Variovorax paradoxus B4: one gene and its partners. The protein of the gene in region 1 binds, or shares a complex with, the protein of each later gene. Links are inferred from orthologs where the notes say so. Each region holds a gene or a part of one and is shown on either strand. Other genes may lie near its edges.

Region 1 (4,757 bases):
TGGCTGCTGCCGGCCTGGGAGCGCATGGTGTCGCAGCCCCGGGGCCTGGGCGATACGCTGCGCGTCAAGATGGCCCGCGCGCTCGAGGCGGGGCTCGATTCGGTGGATGCCGATTGGCTGGCCCGCATCGAAACGGCGCAACGCAACAACCCGCGCGACCCGAACCTGCAGTACCTCGCGGGCATGGCCTGCATGAAGCGCCAGCTCTGGGGCAAGGCTCAGCAGCTGCTGATGCAGGCCGGCCTGGGCCTGCAGGACACGGAGCTCTACCGGCGTGCCTGGCTCGCGCTGGCCGAACTGGCCGAAACCCGCGGCGACGCCGAGCAGGCAGCCGAGGCGTGGAAGCGCGCGGCGCAGACCGAGAAGGTCTGAGCGGCATCGGCCGGGCGGCATTGCGGCAGGCGTCTACCGCTTCTCTGCAGTCCCAATAAAAAACGGCGCCGATGTAGCGCCGTTCTTCATTGTTCCCGGGCCTGGGCCCGAGTTTCTTCAGTTCACGCCTTGCGCGTCGGACGGCGCCTTTTCGAAAGGCAGCGTCATCGCACCGAGTTCGCGGCGGGTTTCAACCAGCACCAGCGGACCGTCGTCGAGCACGATCGCGGGCGGGCGTTCGCGCGGCACGTGCACCGGCTTCGGCTCGGCCGCGATCGCTGCGCGGGCTTGCGCAATGCGCTCGGCATCCGAGTTCACCCATTGCAGGCCCGAGTTCTCGGCGATTTGCGCGAGTTCGCTCAGAGGCAGCTCGAAGTGCTGCACCTTCGGCAGTGCACGGCCGTCGGCCGCGGCCGCGGGCTTGCTGCTGCTCTCGGCGGCGACAGGTGCCACCGCGACTGCAGCGACCGTGGCGGCGGGCGTTGCGGGGGCTGCTGCGGCAGGACGATCGAAGTAGCTCCGCGGTGCCGGTTCGCGTGCTTCTTCTTCGGGCACTGCGGCGCGTTCGGCCGTTGCCAGCGGCTGCTGCCGTGCCGGTGTTTCGCTGGCCTCGGCATTGTCGGCCGATGCGCCGGCCACGCTGGCTTCGCCGTCGTCGCGCGGACCGCGCTCGCGGCGGTCGCGGCCGTAGCGGTCGCGCGAACGGCCGCGGCGCTCTTCGCCTTCGCGGCGCGGTGCCTGCTGCTCGCCGGTGCCGGTCTCGCCTTCGTTGGCCGGCGCCATCTCGGCCGACTCGGTGATGCGGATGTCCGCCTCGTCGAGGTTTGCCGGTGCTTCGCCGTTGCTGAAACGCGGCTGGCCTTCGCTGCGGCGCTCGCGGCGGCCGTCGTTGCGGTCGCCTCGCGGAGCGCGTTCTTCACGGCCACCGCGCGGTGCGCGTTCGGCTTGCGCGCCGTCCTGCGCGGCAACGTTGTCGCCGCCGGATGCTTCACGCGGAGCATCGGTGCCATTGCGCGGTTCGCTGCGCTCACCGCGCTCAGCCCGCTCGCCACGTTCACCGCGTTCCCGGCGTTCGCCGCGGGCGCGGGGCGCGCGCTCCGCCGGCGCATTGCCCTCATCGCCGGCCGGTGCACCCGATACCAGTTGCTGCGCTTCGAGGCTGCCGTCGATCAGCTCGGCCGGTGCCGGCCGTGCCTCACGGCCTTCGCCTTCGCGGCGCTCGCCACGGCCACCGCGGCGCTGTTCGCCTTCGCGCGGGCCGCGTGCTTCACGGGGTTCGCGAGGTTCGCGGACCTCGCGCGGCTCGCGTTGTTCACGCTGCTCGCGCGGCTGGGCGGCTTCGCTGCGGATCTCGCTGCTGCGTCCTTCACGGCGTTCGCCACCGCGGCCGCCGCGGCGTTCGCCGTCGCGGCCACCGGAGCGGCTGCCGTTTTCACCGCGGCCTTCGCCGCCGCGGCCACCGCGGCGCTGCTCGCCATCGCGGGCGCCGCGCGCTTCGCCGTCGCGGCCCGGGCGGCCGCCATCACGGCGCGCGGGCTTCGGAGGCTCGATCGGAATCACGGCCGGCGCGGGAGCCGGTGCCGGCGTGCCGCCGAACCAGCTCTTGATGCGGGCGAAGAAGCCGGTCTCGGCCGGTGCCGGTGCGCTCGCGACAGGCGGCGCAACCGGTGCCGGAGCAACGGCCGCAGGCGCGCGCACCGCTTCGGGCTTGGGCGGCACCACGGGCGCGGGCGCATCGGGCAGCACGCCCTTGATGACCGGCGTCTGCTTGTTGGTGGGCTCCTGCGAGCGGCGCGTGACCGAGGTGGGGTCCTCGATCTCGTCGGCCATCTTGTAGCTGGCTTCGATATGGTCGAGGCGCGGATCGTCGTGCTTCAGGCGTTCGAGCTTGTAGTTCGGCGTTTCGAGCGTCTTGTTGGGCACCATCAGCACGGTGACGCGCTGCTTGAGTTCGATCTTGGCGATCTCGGGGCGCTTTTCGTTCAGCAGGAACGAGGCCACTTCGACCGGCACCTGGACGTGCACGGCGGCCGTGTTGTCCTTCAGGCACTCTTCCTGAATGATGCGCAGGATCTGCAGCGCGCTCGATTCGGTGTCGCGGATGTGGCCCGAGCCGCCGCAGCGCGGGCAGGGGATCGACGAGCCTTCGCTGAGCGCCGGCTTCAGGCGCTGGCGGCTCATTTCCATCAGGCCGAACTTGCTGATCGAGCCGAACTGCACGCGGGCGCGGTCTTGCCGCAGCGCGTCGCGCAGGCGGCTTTCGACTTCGCGGCGGTTCTTCGACTCGTCCATGTCGATGAAGTCGATGACGATCAGGCCGCCCAGGTCGCGCAGGCGCATCTGGCGGGCCACTTCGTCGGCGGCTTCGAGGTTGGTGCGCGTGGCGGTTTCCTCGATGTCGCCGCCCTTGATGGCGCGGGCCGAGTTCACGTCGACCGAGACCAGCGCCTCGGTGTGGTCGATCACGATGGCGCCGCCCGAGGGCAGCTGCACGGTGCGGGCGTAGGCCGATTCGATCTGGTGCTCGATCTGGAAGCGGCTGAACAGCGCGGCGTCGTCGCGGTAGCGCTTCACGCGGGCGGCATGCTCTGGCATGACGTGCGCCATGAACTGCTGCGCCTGCTCGTAGATGTCGTCGGTGTCGATCAGGATGTCGCCGATGTCGTGATTGAAGTAATCACGGATCGCGCGGATGACGAGAGACGATTCCTGGTAGATCAGGAAGGCGCCCTTGCCGCCCTTGGCCGCGCCGTCGATGGCCGTCCAGAGCTTGAGCAGGTAGTTCAGGTCCCACTGGAGTTCGGGCGCCGAGCGGCCGATGCCGGCGGTGCGCGCGATGATGCTCATGCCCTTCGGGTACTCGAGCTGGTCCATCGCCTCCTTGAGTTCGGCGCGGTCGTCGCCCTCGATGCGCCGGCTCACGCCGCCGCCGCGCGGATTGTTGGGCATCAGCACCACATAGCGGCCGGCCAGCGAGATGAAGGTGGTGAGGGCCGCGCCCTTGTTGCCGCGTTCTTCCTTCTCGACCTGGACGACCAGTTCCTGGCCTTCCTTGATGACGTCCTGGATGCGCGCCTGGTTGGCGGAAACGCCTTCGGCGAAGTATTGCTTGGAGATTTCCTTGAACGGCAGGAAGCCGTGGCGGTCTTCGCCGTAGTCGACGAAACAGGCTTCGAGCGAGGGCTCGACGCGCGTCACGACGGCTTTGTAGATGTTGCCCTTGCGCTGTTCGCGCCCTTCGATCTCGATTTCGTAGTCGAGGAGCTTTTGCCCGTCGACGATGGCCAGGCGGCGTTCTTCGGCCTGCGTGGCATTGATCAGCATCCGCTTCATGATGCGTTGTCCTTATATGTATCGTTCTACAGGCCCATGACGGGCCAACGATGCACGGACGACGCCCGCGAAACGAGGGGAATTGCCGCTTGGCCCCGGATGCTGCCACTGCCGCGCCAGGCGCGAGCAGGCTTCTCGAGCGTCAGCTCAAGAAGACAGCCGGGGTGGGGGCGCGTGGATGGGCGCGAGCCAGATTCGGTGTTGAGCAGCTATCTTATTGATAGCTGGTTGCGCAATGGTGGCGCGCGGTGTGGATGATTCAATGCCTGAGGCCGCTGGCAGAAGCCAGGTGGGCCAGCGCAGGCACATTTGAATCAGCAGCATCAACACAAGGGACTCGCTTCGATCCGCCGGCAGCTTGGAAGCTGCAGGCTGGGTATTCCGTATCGGTGTTTCGTGGGTGTCGGCTTGACTTGGGCGCCACGCCTGCCACTTTGCGCAATTGCGCGGGGTTTGCAGGCTCGGCGCCAAAGCGGCATCGACCTCACAGCGTTGTCCTGGGTGTTTGACTGCAGTGATCTAAACTTCTGTCTAATCAAGCACTTACACGACCGCGCTGGTGAAAAACATTATAGGTGCGAAGCAAAGCCCTGCGGCAGCTCCAAATCCCGCAGTCCAAAAAGCCGCGGCCGATGCCGGAGCGCCGCATGCGGCCATCAAGTTCATCACTGTCGATGCGGAATCCGCGGGCCAGCGGCTCGACAACTTCCTGTTTCGCCATCTGAAGGGCGTCCCCAAGACGCATGTCTACCGGATCATCCGGTCGGGCGAGGTGCGCATCAACAAGGGGCGGGCGCAGGCCGAGACCCGCATCGAGGCCGGCGACGTGGTGCGGCTGCCGCCGGTACGGATATCGCCGCGCGCGGAAGAGGGGGCCACGCCGCCCGCGCCGGCGCGTGAATTCCCGGTGCTGCTGGAGGACGACGCGGTGCTTGCCATCGACAAGCCGGCCGGCGTGGCGGTGCATGGCGGCAGCGGCGTGAGCTTTGGCGTGATCGAGCAGCTGCGAACGGCGCGCCCGGGCGCCAAGTTCCTGGAGCTGGTGCACCGGC
Region 2 (3,947 bases), 2.2 Mb from region 1 along the record:
GCCCAGCGCCTTGGCAATCTGGATGGCCGTGACGCCGATGCCGCTGGATCCGCCCTGGATCAGCAGGGTTTCGCCCTTTTGCAGGCGGCCCCGCTCGAACACGTTGCTCCAGACGGTGAAGAAGGTCTCGGGCAGCGAGGCTGCCTCGGTGTCGCTCCAGCCCTTGGGCACCGGCAGGCATTGCGCCACGGGCGCCACGCACAGCTGGGCATAGCCGCCGCCCGCGATCAGCGCGCAGACGCGGTCGCCGATCTTGAAACCCGCCTCGGCCAGGGCAGCGGCATCGCCCGACACGATCTCGCCGGCCACTTCGAGGCCCGGCAGGTCGGAGGCGCCGGGCGGAACCGGGTAGTGCCCCTTGCGCTGCAGCACGTCCGGACGGTTCACGCCGCTGGCCGCGACGCGGATCAGCAGTTCGCCCACGCCGGCCACCGGATCGGGGCGCTCCACGGCGCGCAGCACCTCGGGGGCGCCGTACGAAGTGATTTCAATGGCTTTCATGGTCTTTGGCCTGCAACGCCCGTTTCCGGGCGTGGTTAGCGAATACTGGAAAGTGGGACGGCCGCGGCATGGCTGCCGCTGCGCCCCTCTTTCTTACTCTTGCGGTTCGCGCGGTGCGTACGGCTGCTCGCCGACGGGCGCCGGCTGCTGCTCGTTGCGCGGCTGCTGTTGCTGCTCGTTGTTGAAACGCGGAGCGCGTTCGCCGCGATCGCCACCACGGTCGCCGCGGTCCGAGCGCTCGCGGCGCTCGCCGCCACGGTCACCGCGGTCGCCACGGTCTTCGCGCGGCGGGCGCTCGCTGTATTCCATGCCGGCCGGACGCTCGGTCAGGGCCTTCATGGACAGCTTGACGCGGCCCTTTTCGTCGGTCTCGAGCACCTTGACCTTGACGATCTGGCCTTCGCTCAGGTAGTCGGTCACCTTCTCGACGCGCTCGTGCGCGATCTGGCTGATGTGCAGCAGGCCGTCCTTGCCGGGCAGGAGGTTGATGAGCGCGCCGAAGTCCAGGATCTTGGTGACCGGGCCTTCGTAGACCTTGCCGATTTCGACTTCGGCCGTGATCTGCTCGATGCGCTTCTTGGCGAGCTCGGCCTTTTCAGGGTCGGTCGAGGCGATGGTGATCGTGCCGTCTTCGTCGATGTTGATCGTCGTGCCGGTTTCTTCCTGCAGGCCGCGGATGACCGCGCCGCCCTTGCCGATCACGTCGCGGATCTTCTCGGGATTGATCTTCAGCGTGGTCAGGCGCGGTGCGAACTGCGACACCTCGGTCTTGGCCTCGCCCATGGCTTCCTGCATCTTGCCGAGGATGTGCATGCGCGCTTCCTTGGCCTGGGCCAGTGCGACCTGCATGATTTCCTTGGTGATGCCCTGGATCTTGATGTCCATCTGCAGCGCGGTGATGCCGTTGGTCGTGCCGGCCACCTTGAAGTCCATGTCGCCCAGGTGATCTTCGTCGCCCAGGATGTCGGTCAGCACCGCGAAGCGGTTGTCTTCCTTGATCAGGCCCATGGCGATGCCGGCCACGTGGGCCTTCATCGGCACGCCGGCGTCCATCATCGAGAGGCAGCCGCCGCACACCGAGGCCATCGACGAGGAGCCGTTGGATTCGGTGATTTCCGACACCACGCGAATGGTGTACGGGAATTCTTCCTTGGTCGGCAGCACGGCGACGAGCGCGCGCTTGGCCAGGCGTCCGTGGCCGATTTCGCGGCGCTTGGTCGAGCCCATGCGGCCCACTTCGCCGGTGGCAAAGGGAGGCATGTTGTAGTGGAACAGGAAGCGGTCTTCGTACTCGCCGGCCAGCGCGTCGATGCGCTGCGCGTCGCGCTCGGTGCCGAGCGTGGTGATGACCAGGCCTTGCGTCTCGCCGCGCGTGAACAGTGCCGAACCATGGGTGCGGGGCAGCACGGAGTTGCGGATCTCGATGGGGCGCACGGTGCGCGTGTCACGGCCGTCGATGCGGGGTTCGCCCGAGAGGATCTGGCTGCGGACGATCTTGGCTTCGATCGAGAACAGCAGGTCGTTGACCTTGCCGGCGTCGAAGGGCTCGCCGCCTTCCTTCAGCGCATTCATCACGCTGGCGTTGGCTTCGCGCAGGGCTTGCGTGCGGGCCTGCTTGCTGCGGATCTGGTAGACGGCGCGCAACTTTTCCTCGGCCAGGCTCTTGACCTTGGCCACGAAGGCTTCGTCTTCGGCCGGCGCTTGCCAGTCCCACACCGGCTTGCCGGCGTCGCGCACGAGTTCATGGATCGCGTTGATCGCGATGTTGGCCTGCTCGTGGCCGAACACCACGCCGCCCAGCATGATTTCTTCGCTGAGCTGCAGGGCTTCGGATTCGACCATCAGCACGGCGGCTTCGGTGCCGGCCACCACGAGGTCCATCTGCGAATCCTTGCGGGCGGTCTGGCCCGGATTCAGCACGTACTGGCCGTTGATGTAGCCCACGCGGGCAGCACCGATCGGGCCGCTGAACGGAATGCCGGAGATCGACAGGGCGGCGCTCACGCCGATCATGGCGGCGATGTCGGCGTCGACTTCGGGGTTGAGCGACAGCGTGTGGATGACCACGTGCACTTCGTTCAGGAAGCCCTCGGGGAACAGCGGGCGGATCGGACGGTCGATCAGGCGGCTGGTCAGGGTTTCGTGTTCGCTGGGCTTGGCTTCGCGCTTGAAGAAGCTGCCGGGGATCTTGCCCGCGGCGTAGGTCTTCTCGATGTAGTCGACGGTCAGCGGGAAGAAGTCCTGGCCCGGCTTGGCGGTCTTGGAGGCGACCACGGTCGCGAGGATCACGGTGCCGTCGATGTCGACAACCACGGCGCCGCTGGCCTGGCGGGCGATTTCACCCGTTTCCATGACGACGGTCTTGTCGCCCCATTGGAAGGACTTGGTGACTTTGTTGAAGAGGCTCATGTTTTGCTCCTGTTTTGAGAGCGGGTGACCTGCATTGGGCACAGGTTCCGCAGGGACGGAGGCTTCTCAGAACACGATGCCATTCCAGCGAAGCTCGGCGGGAACTTCATTGGAATGACACAGCTTCGCTCTGTTTTGGCACTCCGAAAGTGGATCGCGAAGTAAAAAACGCCTGAGCTAGCGGACTAACCCAGGCGTTTTTTCATGCGATTCGGTTTACTTGCGCAGACCCAGCTTGGCGATCAGCGCGGTGTAGCGGTCGGCATCCTTGGACTTGAGGTAGTCCAGGAGCTTGCGGCGGCGGCTCACCATGCGCAGCAGGCCGCGACGACCATGGTGGTCCTTGGCGTGCGTCTTGAAGTGGGGGGTGAGCTCGTTGATACGGGCGGTCAGCAGTGCAACTTGCACTTCGGGGCTGCCGGTGTCGTTGGCGGCGCGGGCGTTGTCCTTGACGACTTCGGCCTTGATGGAGGCTGCGATCATGTTGAGTTTCCTTGTTCCGGGATGTTTGACTTGCGGTGAGCGCTGGAACTGCCCTCACCGTGCGCCTTGCGGCATGCAAAGCCATGGGATTATAACCCTCCCCCGTTCTCGCTCACTTCGTGTAGCTCGTTCCCCCTCGAGGGGGCAACACCGGCGGCCCGGCAAAGCCGGTTCCGCGGTGTTTCCCGAACGGCCCTGGCTTCGCCGGGCGCGATTTTGGCGGGCGCCTATTTCTGGGCAGCGAGCCAGGCTTTGAGGCGCTCCACGCCTTGAACAAGCCGCTGCGGGTCCTTGGAGGCGAAGCACCAGCGCAACCAGCCCTGGGCTTCCGGGGCGAAGGCATTGCCTGGGGCCAGGCCGAGGCCGGCCTCGACAACCAGGCGCTTGGCCAGCTCGAGGGAGTCGCCGAAGCCTTCGAGGCGGAAGAAGGCGTACATGCCGCCCTTGGCGGGGGCCACCTGCACGCCGGGCAGCGCGGCCAGGAGCGGCACCAGGGTGTCGCGGCACTGCTTCAGGTGGGCCACCACGCGGGGCGTGATCTCAGCGGTGTGCTC
Region 3 (3,854 bases), 2.1 Mb from region 1 along the record:
CCTGCTGCTCGTCGGGGCGGGGCGTACGGCCCTCGCGGTCACACCATTCGCGCAGGTATTCGCCCACCAGCGTGGCGGCAATGCCGCGTTCCTGCAGGCGCAGCACGAGCGCGCGGGCGAGTTCGGTCTTGCCGGTGCTCTCGGCACCGAGCAGCGCAATCACGCATCCGGCCGGCAGCATGGGCGTCATGCGCGCGCGGCCCCGTCGTGCATGCGCGTGCGCCACGCAAGGAAGCCCGCCACGCTGAGCACCGCGAACACGGCATAGAGGCCCACCGTGAGCCACAGGCCCTTGTGGATGAACAGGCCCACGCTCACGACGTTCACCGCCAACCACACCAGCCAGTTCTCGATGAACTTGCGCCCGAGCAGGAACTGGCCGACGAGACTGAGCCCGGTCGAGAACCCGTCCCACCAGGGCACGTCGGTGTCGGTGAAGCGGCGCAGGAAGAGGGCGACCGCGGGCCATGCCAGTGCGCAGGCCGCAAGTGCCAGTGCCGTGCCGCGCGGTGAAAGCCGGCTGACCCGCAATGCGCTGCCGTCGGCGCGGTGGCCGCGCAGCCATTGCGACCAGCCCCAGAACGCGACGATCGCGAAGAACACCTGCAGCGAGGCATCGCCGTAGATGCGTGCCTGCGCGAACACGGCCACGTAAAGCAGCGAGCTGATGATCGCCAGCGGCCAGCCCCAATGAATCTCGCGCATGTTGCAGCCGACCATCGCAAGCGCCAGCACCGCGGCCAAGAGTTCGAGCCAGCTGACCGGTGAGCCCCAGAGCGCGAATGCGGGGGCCGAGAAGAACTCGGGCATCAGCCTAGTGGGTGACCTGAACGAACACTTCGTTGGGCTTGACCATGCCCAGTTCCTGCCGTGCACGCTCTTCGACCATCTCGAGGCCGATCTTGAGGTCGTTGACCTCGGAGGCCAGCCGCTCGTTGTTCACCACGGCCTTGGCGTTGGACGCCTTCTGGTCGGCCAGCTTGGACTGCAGCTGCGCCACGTCGCGCACGCTGCCGCGCCCGTTCCACAGCTGCCACTGCAGGATGACCAGCAGCAGCAACAGCACGATGGGTGGAACGAGGCGCGAGCGCATGCCGCCGGCTTCGCGCGCTACTTCAGGTTGTAGAACGCGCCGCGGCCGGGATAGCTGGCGATGTCGCCGAGGTCTTCTTCGATGCGCAGCAGCTGGTTGTACTTGGCGATGCGGTCGGAGCGCGAGAGCGAACCGGTCTTGATCTGGCCCGCGTTGGTGCCCACCGCGATGTCGGCGATGGTGCTGTCTTCGGTTTCGCCCGAGCGGTGCGAGATGACGGCCGTGTAGCCTGCGCGCTTGGCCATCTCGATGGCGGCGAAGGTCTCGGTCAGCGTGCCGATCTGGTTGATCTTGATCAGGATCGAGTTGGCAATGCCCTTGTCGATGCCTTCCTGCAGGATCTTGGTGTTGGTGACGAACAGGTCGTCGCCCACCAGCTGCACGCGCTTGCCGAGGCGGTCGGTGAGCAGCTTCCAGCCGTCCCAGTCGCCTTCGTGCATGCCGTCCTCGATGCTGATGATCGGGTACTTGTCGACCCAGGTGGCGAGCATGTCGGCCCAGTTGCCGGCCGACAGCGTGAGGTTCTCGCCGGAGAGCACGTAGTTGCCGTCCTTGTAGAACTCGCTGGCGGCGCAGTCGAGGCCGAGCGCAATCTGCTCGCCCGCCACGAAGCCGGCCTTGTCGATGGCTTCGAGAATCAGCTGGATGGCTGCCTCATGGCTTTCGACGCTGGGCGCGAATCCACCCTCGTCGCCGACTGCCGTGCTGATGCCGCGGTCGCCCAGGATCTTCTTGAGCGCATGGAACACCTCGGCGCCGTAGCGCACGGCTTCGCGGAAGCTCGGTGCACCCACGGGGATGATCATGAACTCCTGCAGGTCGAGGCTGTTGTTGGCGTGCGCGCCGCCGTTGATGACGTTCATCATCGGCACCGGCAGCTGCATGCCGCCCATGCCGCCGAAGTAGCGGTACAGCGGCAGGCCCGACTCTTCGGCCGCAGCGCGCGCCACGGCCATCGAGACGGCGAGGGTGGCGTTGGCACCCAGGCGGCCCTTGTTGTCGGTGCCGTCCAGGTCGATCATCGTGCGGTCGAGGAAGGCCTGCTCGCTGGCGTCGAGGCCGAGCACGGATTCCGAGATCTCGGTGTTGATGTTCTCCACCGCCTTGAGCACGCCCTTGCCGAGATAGCGTTTCTTGTCGCCGTCGCGCAGCTCGATGGCTTCGCGCGAACCGGTCGATGCGCCCGAGGGCACGGCCGCGCGGCCCATGGTGCCCGATTCGAGCAGCACGTCGCACTCGACTGTGGGATTGCCGCGGCTGTCGAGGATTTCGCGGCCGACGATGTCAACGATTGCACTCATGCGTTTCTCTTTCTTTTCAGTCTCAATTCAATTAATCAAAGGCCTTCGACCGCGACCATGCGCATGACGGCGGTACCGGCGCGGGCTTCGCGCGCCTTCAGGTATTCGGGCGTTTCGTAGAAAGCCCTGGCCTTCTCGAAGCTGGGAAATTTCAGGATGACGAGGCGCGAAGGCGACCAGTCGCCCTCCAGCACTTCGACCTGGCCGCCGCGCACGCACACTTCGGCGCCGTGCGCCTGCATGGCGGCACTCGACCACTTCTTGTATTCCTCGTACTGCGTCGGGTTCGTGACCTCGACGTGGGCGATGACATAACCACTGCTCATGATTGAAAGACGTCCTCCAGAAATGCGTTTTTCTTGGTCACCTGGTCGAGCGCGAGCAGCGTTTCGAGCAGGGCCTTCATGTGCTTGAGCGGCACGGCATTGGGGCCGTCGCTCAGTGCCTTGGCGGGATCGGGGTGCGTTTCCATGAAGAGGCCGGCCACGCCCACGGCCACGGCCGCGCGCGAGAGCACCGGCACCATTTCGCGCTGGCCGCCCGAGCTCGTGCCCTGGCCGCCCGGCAGTTGCACCGAGTGGGTGGCGTCGAACACCACGGGTGCGCCGGTCTCGCGCATGATCGCGAGCGAACGCATGTCCGACACCAGGTTGTTGTAGCCAAAGCTCGCGCCGCGCTCGCAGGCCATGAAGCTGTCTTCGGGCAGGCCGGCTTCCTTGGCGGCAGCGCGCGCCTTGTCGATCACGTTCTTCATGTCGTGCGGTGCGAGGAACTGGCCCTTCTTGATGTTCACCGGCTTGCCCGACTGCGCCACCGCGCGGATGAAGTCGGTCTGGCGGCACAGGAAGGCGGGCGTCTGCAGCACGTCGACCACCTTGGCGGCCTCGGCGATGTCATCCTCGGTATGAACGTCGGTCAGTACGGGCAGGCCGAGTTCGCGCTTCACCTTGGCCAGGATCTCCAGGCCCTTCTCGCGGCCCGGGCCGCGAAAGCTGGTGCCCGAGGAGCGGTTGGCCTTGTCGAAGCTGCTCTTGAAGATGAACGGAATGCCGAGCGAGGAAGTGATTTCCTTCAGCGTGCCAGCCGTGTCCATCTGCAATTGCTCGGATTCGACAACGCAGGGGCCGGCAATCAGGAAGAAGGGCTGGTCGAGCCCGATGTCGAATCCGCAGAGTTTCATAGAGATGCCTCCGTGCTGCGCACTTCGTCATTCGCCTTGGGAGCGGCCCGGCGGCTCATGCCACCGCCTTCAGGTTCTTTGCGCCGCCCGCGCTCTGGGCCTTGTGGTCGAGCGCCGCCTTGATGAAGGCGTTGAACAGCGGATGCCCACTCCACGGCGTCGATTTGAATTCGGGGTGGAACTGCACGCCCATGAACCACGGGTGCACGTCCTGCGGCAGCTCGACGATTTCGGTCAGGTGCTCGCGCTGCGTCAGCGCGGAGATCACGAGGCCGGCAGC

What was found. Proteins that work in one complex are often made in the same cells at the same time.
Region 2: the proteins of VAPA_RS07265 (region 1) and pnp are in contact, whole or in part, in a cryo-EM structure (PDB 9QH0), measured with the Escherichia coli proteins. The link is inferred for Variovorax paradoxus B4 from one-to-one orthologs.
Region 3: the proteins of VAPA_RS07265 (region 1) and eno are in contact, whole or in part, in a solved structure (PDB 2FYM), measured with the Escherichia coli proteins. The link is inferred for Variovorax paradoxus B4 from one-to-one orthologs.

The regions. Positions count from the first base shown.
Region 1 is NC_022247.1:1,606,730-1,611,486, forward strand. Bases 290-4,010 are described here. They hold VAPA_RS07265 (Rne/Rng family ribonuclease), read right to left. Parts: upstream 3,706-4,010; coding sequence 490-3,705; downstream 290-489. Other genes in these bases: VAPA_RS07260 (heme biosynthesis protein HemY), read left to right, coding at 290-372. In the rest of the region: more of VAPA_RS07260, read left to right, coding at 1-289; VAPA_RS07270 (RluA family pseudouridine synthase), read left to right, coding at 4,265-4,757. UniProt on the Escherichia coli protein: Endoribonuclease that plays a central role in RNA processing and decay. Required for the maturation of 5S and 16S rRNAs and the majority of tRNAs. Also involved in the degradation of most mRNAs.
Region 2 is NC_022247.1:3,825,581-3,829,527, forward strand. The notes cover bases 253-3,251. They hold pnp (polyribonucleotide nucleotidyltransferase), read right to left. Parts: upstream 2,911-3,251; coding sequence 595-2,910; downstream 253-594. Other genes in these bases: VAPA_RS17865 (NAD(P)H-quinone oxidoreductase), read right to left, coding at 253-501; rpsO (30S ribosomal protein S15), read right to left, coding at 3,127-3,251. Also shown: more of VAPA_RS17865, read right to left, coding at 1-252; more of rpsO, read right to left, coding at 3,252-3,393; VAPA_RS17880 (pyridoxal phosphate-dependent aminotransferase), read right to left, coding at 3,621-3,947. UniProt on the Escherichia coli protein: Involved in mRNA degradation. Catalyzes the phosphorolysis of single-stranded polyribonucleotides processively in the 3'- to 5'-direction. Also involved, along with RNase II, in tRNA processing.
Region 3 is NC_022247.1:3,752,830-3,756,683, reverse strand. Bases 253-3,158 are described here. They hold eno (phosphopyruvate hydratase), read right to left. Parts: upstream 2,395-3,158; coding sequence 1,111-2,394; downstream 253-1,110. Other genes in these bases: kdsA (3-deoxy-8-phosphooctulonate synthase), read right to left, coding at 2,717-3,158; VAPA_RS17515 (DUF1330 domain-containing protein), read right to left, coding at 2,430-2,720; ftsB (cell division protein FtsB), read right to left, coding at 815-1,093; pnuC (nicotinamide riboside transporter PnuC), read right to left, coding at 253-810. Also shown: VAPA_RS17535 (AAA family ATPase), read right to left, coding at 1-190; more of pnuC, read right to left, coding at 187-252; more of kdsA, read right to left, coding at 3,159-3,574; VAPA_RS17505 (CTP synthase), read right to left, coding at 3,630-3,854. UniProt on the Escherichia coli protein: Catalyzes the reversible conversion of 2-phosphoglycerate (2-PG) into phosphoenolpyruvate (PEP). It is essential for the degradation of carbohydrates via glycolysis.